One region of the Velazquezella soli genome, then DNA from elsewhere that is predicted to be linked to it. Evidence: predicted binding sites of a transcription regulator. Region 1 holds the regulator's gene; the other holds the start of a gene.
The links. Region 1 encodes PhoB, which activates phosphate uptake and scavenging genes when phosphate is short. Its sites were predicted from a motif close to TGTCATNNANCTGTCAT; they were not measured.
Positions count from the first base shown of each region.

Region 2: a site for PhoB is predicted at 1,510-1,526, ahead of AC0JZ8_RS11205 (DUF1045 domain-containing protein). Genes of this name have one in related genera too.

Region 1 covers NZ_CDRNXF010000004.1:8,703-12,913, forward strand. Annotated here, with positions in the region: gene AC0JZ8_RS03625 (ArsR/SmtB family transcription factor) at 1-157, opposite strand, end outside; gene AC0JZ8_RS03630 (DMT family transporter) at 282-1,196, shown strand; gene phoB (phosphate regulon transcriptional regulator PhoB) at 1,178-1,861, opposite strand; gene phoU (phosphate signaling complex protein PhoU) at 1,987-2,700, opposite strand; gene pstB (phosphate ABC transporter ATP-binding protein PstB) at 2,752-3,567, opposite strand; gene pstA (phosphate ABC transporter permease PstA) at 3,583-4,211, opposite strand, start outside.
Region 2 covers NZ_CDRNXF010000004.1:1,571,017-1,575,227, forward strand. Annotated here, with positions in the region: gene mnmC2 (tRNA (5-methylaminomethyl-2-thiouridine)(34)-methyltransferase MnmC2) at 1-287, opposite strand, end outside; gene AC0JZ8_RS11200 (NAD(P)/FAD-dependent oxidoreductase) at 286-1,488, shown strand; gene AC0JZ8_RS11205 (DUF1045 domain-containing protein) at 1,601-2,308, shown strand; gene puuE (allantoinase PuuE) at 2,380-3,336, shown strand; gene uraD (2-oxo-4-hydroxy-4-carboxy-5-ureidoimidazoline decarboxylase) at 3,333-3,830, shown strand; gene AC0JZ8_RS11220 (nucleotidyltransferase family protein) at 3,894-4,187, shown strand; gene AC0JZ8_RS11225 (HepT-like ribonuclease domain-containing protein) at 4,184-4,211, shown strand, end outside.

The DNA.
Region 1 (4,211 bases):
CGCTGGTGGTCTGCGCGGTGACGCCGGCGTGGCGTGCCAGTTCGCCCGCCGTCAGCGCCTGTCCGCCCATCAGCGCGGACAGCATGTTGGCGCGTGCAGCATCGCCGATCAGGCTTGCAACTTCCGCAATCGTGTTTCCTGAAACCATATTGGGCATGATCCAGTTCTAGCACCGGAAAACTTTGCCGTCAGCGGTCAACGGTTCGGCCGTCGTCGAAGCATTTCTTTTCCTCTCTCCGCTAAGACGGGCGGAGATTGCATGGATGGGGATAGGAACTGGAATGGCGGACACCAAAACAAGCATGGCAACGGATCTGTTGCTGCTCCTCACGCTCGCGACGCTTTGGGGCGCGTCCTACACGCTGATCAAGGTCGGTGTGGAGACGATCTCGCCCATCACCTTTATCGCCGTCAGGACGCTGGTCGCCGGTCTCATTCTCGTTGCGGCACTGCACCTGCGCGGCTTGAAACTGCCGAGGGACCGGCAGACCTGGACGCTCTTCACGGTTCAGGCCTGCCTGAACAGCGCTGTCCCCTTCACCCTGATTGCCTGGGCCGAACAGACGACCGATGCGGGCCTTGCCACCATTTTGAGTTCAACGACGCCGATCTTCGCGTTTCTGCTGACGGCGCTGATCACGCGCCATGAAAGCGTCTCTGCGGCCAAGCTGTTCGGAGTTGCGGCAGGCATTGTCGGCATATGCCTGATCGTCGGCATGGAGGCGCTTGCCGGGTCGGGCGAGAACCTCTGGGCTCAACTCGCCATCGTGACCGCGACGATCTGCTATGCGGCGGCTGCCATCTTCGGGAAGAATTTTAAGGGATTGGACCCGATGATGCCCGCCGCGGGATCGCTGATCGCAGGGGCGGCCATCCTCATTCCCGTGAGCCTCGTGGTCGACAGACCCTGGACGCTGACGCCCAGCACCGATTCGATGCTCGCCCTGTTGGCGCTCGCGGTATTTTCGACGGCGCTCGCCTTCGTCATCTATTTCCGGCTGGTGCAGACGCTGGGCTCCGTCGGCACGACGGCGCAGGCCTATCTGCGGGTGCCGATCGGCGTTGGCATCGGCGTCGTGTTTCTCGGCGAAACGCTTGCCTCGACAGCCTGGCTCGGTCTCGCCTGCGTCGTGACCGGCGTGATTGCCATGACGCTGCCGGCTAGGAGACGCGGTGCTCAGGCTTCCATTGAGTAACCGGCACCGCGGACCGTGCGGATGACATCCTGCATGTTGGAGAAGTTGAGTGCCTTCCGCAGGCGCCCCACATGCACGTCGACGGTGCGTTCGTCGACATAGATGTCATGACCCCAGACGCCGTCGAGCAGCTGCGAGCGCGAAAAGACGCGGCTGGGTGAGGCCATCAGGAATTCCAGAAGTCTAAACTCTGTCGGCCCGAGGCGAACTTCGCGGCTCTTGCGGTGAACGCGATGGGTTTCGCGATCGAGTTCGATATCGCCGCATTTGAGGACGCTCGAAAGGACCTCCGGTCGGGCACGGCGCAGCATCGCCTTGACGCGGGCCATCAGTTCCGGCGTCGAGAAAGGCTTGACCACATAGTCGTCTGCGCCGGTGGCAAGCCCGCGAACGCGCTCGCTTTCTTCGCCGCGCGCCGTCAGCATGATGATCGGCAGGCGTTCCGTCTCCGGCCGCATACGCAGGCGACGGCAGAGTTCGATGCCTGAAACGCCCGGCAGCATCCAGTCGAGAATGAGAAGATCCGGAACGCGCTCCTGAAGCCTGATTTCCGCTTCGTCACCGCGAAGCACGGTATCGACCTCGTAACCCTCGGCCTCCAGGTTATACCGAAGGAGGACGCTGAGGGCCTCTTCGTCTTCCACGACTGCGATCTTCGGCTGCATTCCGACTTGCTCCGTCACTCGTCCCGAACCGCACTTAGATCCGCCAGATCCGCTCGCGCTGCTTCAGGTCATTGGTTTTGGCAGTTATCGTCCCGAAACCGGCAGGCGATTTCGGGAGAGCTGCATCATGTCCCGGCGGAGCCGAGCATGTTGGACGTATCGTCCTTCGGACGTTCGCCCTCCGGCTGTGCGCCGGTCGCGATGTAGTAGATGGTCTCGGCGATATTCGTCGCGTGGTCGCCGATGCGCTCGATGTTCTTGGCGCAGAACAGGAGATGGGTGCACGTGGTGATGTTGCGCGGATCCTCCATCATGTAGGTGAGGAGTTCGCGGAACAGCGAGGTGTACATCGCGTCAATCTCTTCATCGCGCTGGCGGATGATTTCGGCTTTTTCCGCGGAGCGGTTGGCGAAGACATCAAGAACGTCCTTGAGCTGCACCAGCGCCAGTTCGGAAAGATGCTCCAGACCACGGGCGAGCTTGCGCGGGACGCCTGTTCCCTGCACGGCGAGCACGCGCTTGGCGGTGTTCTTACCAAGGTCGCCGACGCGTTCCAGGTCAGCTGCAATGCGCAGCGTGCCGATGATCTCGCGAAGGTCGGCCGCCATCGGCTGACGCTTGGCGATGGTGACGATCGCCTTGTCCTGGATATCGCGCTCGGCATGGTCGAGAATGACGTCGTCCGAGATGACCTTCTGGGCCAGTGCGGAGTCGGAGTTGACGAGCGCACGCACGGCATCACCGCACATCTGCTCCGCCAGGCCGCCCATTTCGGAGATCCGGCGGTTCAGGTATTTCAGTTCCTCGTCATAGGCCGAGAGAATATGGGTCGAAACCATGTGTCTGATCCTTGATGTCTGCAGTTGCGGCTGACGGGCTCTGCGCCCGCATCAGCCGAAGCGGCCCATGATGTAATCCTGGGTGCGCTGGTCATCCGGATTGGTGAACATCTTGTCGGTATCGTTTTCCTCGACCAGGTGGCCGAGATGGAACATCGCCGTGCGCTGCGAAACGCGGGCCGCCTGCTGCATCGAGTGGGTGACGATCACGATCGTGTAGTTGGCGCGCAGTTCGTGGATCAGTTCCTCGACCTTGGCCGTGGCGATGGGGTCGAGTGCCGAGCACGGCTCGTCCATCAGAATGACTTCAGGCGAAACGGCGATCGCACGGGCGATGCACAGGCGCTGCTGCTGACCGCCGGAAAGGCCGGTACCGCCTTCATGCAGGCGATCCTTGACTTCTGCCCAGAGGCCGGCGCGCTGCAGGCTTGCCTCGACGATCGCGTCCATTTCCGTCTTGCCGCGGGCAAGGCCGTGGATGCGGGGACCGTAGGCAATGTTCTCGTAGATCGACTTCGGGAACGGGTTCGGCTTCTGGAACACCATGCCGACCCGGGCACGCAGCTCCACAACGTCGATTTCCTTGTCGTAGATATCGTCGCCGTCGAGCGTGATCTTGCCGGTGACGCGGCAACCCTCGATCGTGTCGTTCATGCGGTTCATCGTGCGCAGGAAGGTGGACTTGCCGCAGCCGGACGGACCGATCAAAGCAGTGACGGTATTTTGGCGGACATTCAGGTTCACGTCATAAAGAGCGCGCTTGTCACCGTAATAAACGGAGACATCCTTGCCGATCATCTTATATGCAACGTCGTTCATTTTCTTGTCCAGCGCCTTCTCAACTGCAGCTTCTGACATCATGTTCATTGCTTCCCCCTTCCTCTACCAACGCCGTTCGAAGCGGCGTCGCAAGAGAATTGCGCCAACATTCATCAAGATCAGGAACAGGAGCAGGATCATGATCGCTCCCGAGGTTCGTTCAACGAAGGCGCGTTCCGCCTCGTTAGCCCACATGTAGATCTGTACCGGCAGCGCTGTCGACGGATCCATCGGCGTGGTCGGATAGTTCGCCACGAAGGCGACCATGCCGATCAAGAGGAGCGGCGCGGTTTCGCCAAGGGCGTGCGCGAGGCCGATGATCGTACCGGTCAGGATACCGGGCATGGCAAGCGGCAGGACATGGTGGAAGATGGTCTGCATCTTCGAGGCACCGAGCCCGAGCGCTGCAGCACGGATCGACGGTGGCACTGCTTTCAGTGCCGCGCGGGTGGCGATGATAATGGTCGGAAGCGTCATCAGCGTCAGCACCAGGCCGCCGACCAGCGAGGCCGAGCGCGGCAGGCCCATGAAGTTGATGAAGACCGCGAGACCCAACAGACCGTAGACGATCGACGGGACCGCTGCGAGATTGTTGATGTTGACCTCGATCAGGTCCGTGAACCGGTTCTTCGGGGCAAACTCTTCAAGATAGATCGAGGCTGCGACGCCGATCGGCAGGGACAGGACGAGCA
Region 2 (4,211 bases), 1.6 Mb from region 1:
TTGCGGAAAAGCGCCCACTGGCGCCAGGTCTCGCAGGCGTTGAGGCCGGTGCCGAAACCGAGTTCGCCGATCCGGAACGTGTCTCCAGCTGGCGACATCTCGGTCCAGCGCTCCGGCAGGCCGTTTCCGGCCAGAAACACATGGCCGCATTCCAGCCGGCCATCGGTGCGGCAATAAAAGTGGTCGCCAAATTCCGTCGAATACGGCATATCGCCGTCATGCCAGTCGAGCGCCGGGGCTTCAGGCGTGGCGTCGTCTTTTACAATTTCGGGATCGTGATTGCTCATGGAAGATGCGGATAATCCTCGAGGTCCCCGGGGTCAATCGCCAGCGATGCCGCATCTCCCCGGCGATCATGTCGATCTCCTGATCATCGGCGGCGGCATCATGGGCCTCTGGGCCGCGGTCAAGGCGGAACGGCTCGGCATCCGAACCCTTTTGGTCGAAGCCGGACGGTTGGGGCAGGGTGCCAGCGGCGGCATTCTGGGCGCGCTGATGTCGCATGTGCCCGACCGCTGGAACGACAAGAAACAGGCGCAATTCGACGCACTCGTCGCCCTCGAAGACGAAGTGGCGAGGCTCGAAGCCGAGGCCGGGCTGTCCTGCGGTTATCGCCGCTCCGGTCGGCTGATCCCGCTGCCGAAGCCGCATCTCAGACCCATCGCCCTACGCCATCAGCAGGAGGCGGAGGTCAACTGGCGGCACGACGGCGATCCGTTCCACTGGCATGTGCTCGATGCGTCGCCTTTCGACGGATGGCCGGACCCGGCCTTTACCGAAGCCGGCATCGTGCACGACACGTTTGCCGCCCGCGTTTCCCCCCGTCATCTGATGGCTGCGCTCGCCGCCTTCCTTGGCAACGCCCGGCATGTGAGCCTGATCGAAGGACTGCCGGCGGAGCGGATCGACCCGGTGGCAAACCGCGTCGAATTTGCCGATGGACGCTCGATCGGTTTTGGCCATTGCATGATTGCGGCCGGCCCGCAGTCGTTTCCGCTGCTTGGTCCCCTGTCTCCATCCATCTCGGTTCCGCTGGGACAGCCGGTGAAGGGGCAGGCGGCGCTGTTGAAGGCCGATATCGATCCGTCGCTGCCGATCCTGTTTCTCAACGGGCTCTATGTGATCGCCCATGACGATGGCCACGTGGCGGTCGGCAGCACCAGCGAGGAGGAATTCGACGCGCCGTTTGCCACCGATGCCAAGCTCGACGATCTCCTGGTCCGCGCCCGCGCGCTCGTGCCGGCACTTTCCGGTGCGGAAGTGGTGGAGCGCTGGGCCGGGCTACGGCCAAAGGCGATCGGTCGGGAGCCGATGGTCGGTCCGCATCCCGACCATCCGCGCGTCATTGCTCTCACCGGCGCCTTCAAGGTCAGCTTCGGGCTTGCCCACAGGCTTGCAGATGCTGCGCTCGGTTTCGTCATCGGTCAAGAGCACTCGCTTCCCGAGAGTTTTATACTTTCGGATCATCTTTCGGTTGCTACGCGTTAAACGCGCGTTTCGGCCCTTTCTCGTCGTTAATCTGTCACGCAAATCGCGTAACCCAATTCGTGGGGTTGATGAGCATGCGTGAATAAACGAACAGGGGCAGAAAAGGTGACGCATGCGCTACGCACTCTATTTTACGCCACCTGCGCATGATCCGCTGACGCTTGCCGCGGCGCAATGGCTAGGCCGCAGTGCCTATTCCGGCGAGGCGATGGAGCCGCCCGAGATCTGCAACCTTGGTTTGCACGAGATCGCCTATCATACCGCGCTGCCGCGCCGCTGCGGTTTTCACGCCACGCTCAAGGCGCCGTTCCGGCTCGCTCCTGATATTACCGAACAGATGCTGCTGCGCCATCTGATGCACTTTGCGGGATCGCATGATCCTTTCGAACTGCCGCTTCTCGAAGTGGCGCGTCTCGGCAATTATTTCGGGCTCGTTCCGGCTGTGCCTTGCGAGCGGATGCGGTTTCTCGCCTGCGCCGTCGTGCAGGAATTCGACGTGTTCCGGGCGCCGCTTTCGGAAGGCGAGCTGGAACGCGCCGATCCCGGCGATCTTTCAGCGCCGCAGTTTTCCAACCTCCACCGCTGGGGCAACCCTCACGTGATGGAGGAATACCGCTTTCACATGACGTTGACGGGCCCGATGACACCGGCCGAAATGCCGCGTTTCGAAACGGCCTTGCGCGCCCATTTCAATCCGTATCTGCTGCGTCCCTTGGAAATCGCCAACATCGCGCTGTTCGTCGAAAATGAGCCCGGTGCGCCGTTCCATGTCCATTCTCTGCATCCGATGGGGCGCGTTTCCGCCCGCAAGATCGCCTGAGCGATCACGTTCCGTCTCGACATCGGCGGAAAGGCTGGGCTACCTTCCACAAGAGATAATCGAGGTGGACCATGCCCATAACCATAAAAGACTACCCCCGCGATCTCGTCGGCTATGGCCGCCACACGCCCGATCCGAAATGGCCCAACGGCGCCAATATCGCCGTGCAGTTCGTGATCAACTACGAAGAGGGCGGCGAAAGCTCGATCTTGGACGATGATCCGGCGTCGGAAAACCTGCTGTCCGAAATCGTCGGCGCCGCCGCCTGGCCGGGCCAGCGCAATCTCAACATGGAATCGATCTACGAATACGGTTCGCGCGCCGGTTTCTGGCGGCTGCACCGGCTGTTTACCGAACTCAAGGTCCAGACCACCGTCTACGGCGTGACGCTTGCCATGGCCCGCAATCCCGAAGCTGTCTCAGCCATGAAGGAAGCCGGCTGGGAGATCGCCAGCCACGGTTACCGCTGGCTCGAATACAAGGATTTCGACGAAGCACGGGAACGCGAACACATTATTGAGGCGGTGCGCCTGCATACGGAGCTTACCGGCGAGCGTCCTTACGGCATGTACCAGGGCAAGCCATCCGACAACACGCTGAAGCTCGTCATGGAAGAGGGCGGTTTCCTCTATTCGTCCGACAGCTACGCCGACGATCTGCCCTATTGGGTTCCCGGGTTGGATGGCAAGCCGTTCCTGATCATCCCCTATACGCTGGAAACCAACGACATGCGCTTTGCCACGCCGCAGGGTTTCAACACCGGCGATCAGTTCTTCACCTATCTAAAGGATGCGTTCGACACACTTTACCGGGAAGGCGAGGAGGGGGCGGCAAAGATGCTGTCGGTCGGCCTGCATTGCCGCCTCGTCGGGCGCCCAGGCCGCGTGGCGGCGCTGCGCCGGTTCATGGAATACGTGCTCTCCCACGACAAGGTCTGGCTGCCGCAACGCATCGAGATCGCCCGCCACTGGCATGCCCATCACAAGCCCTCAGATGTGTCGGCCCCAAGCACGGTGGCTGCACGATGACCGCCCGCAACGATTTCGTCGCGACCTTCGGTGGTGTGTTCGAACATTCGCCCTTTATCGCCGAGCGCGCCTATGACGGCGGCATGATCTTCGTGCCGCTGACCGCCAAGGGCGTGCATGAGGCGATGGTGGCGGTTTTTCGCGCCGCGGACCCGCAGGAGAAGCTCGGCATCCTCAACGCCCATCCGGACCTTGCCGGCAAGCTCGCCATCGCCGGCGGATTGACTGAAGAGAGCAAAAGCGAACAGGCCGGCGCCGGTCTCGATCGTCTGAGCCCAGATGAGCACGCACGCTTCACCGAACTCAACGCCGCCTATGTCGCAAAATTCGGCTTCCCCTTCATCATCGCCGTCAAGGGCCTGACACGGGACGACATCCTCGCCGCCTTCGAGACCCGCGTCGGCAACGACGCGGACCAGGAGTTCAAGACCGCCTGCGCCCAGGTGGAAAGGATCGCGCATCTGCGGTTGCTGGCGCTTTTGCCGGAGACGTGAGGCGTTTGCTTTTCCCTTGCCTGTCCTTCGCCTATAGTGACCGCAACAGGAGTTATCGCCCACATGAGACCGTCGGAAGTGCTGGAGAAAAACCGTGTGGCTATCCGTGAAGCGACGAAACGCTTCAATGCGGCGAACCCGCGCGTCTTCGGTTCGGTGGCTCGGGGTGAGGACCGTCCGGATAGCGATATCGATATTCTCGTCGATGCACTGCCGGGCACCACGCTGTTTGATCTCGGCGGGCTGCTGGAAGAGCTGAAGGAAATGATGTCGGGCACCGATGTCGACCTTCTCACACCGGGCGATCTTCCCGAGCGCCTGCGTGAACGGATTTTGCGGGAAGCAAAGCCGGTATGAGCATCGAGCGGCTCCAGACCTATA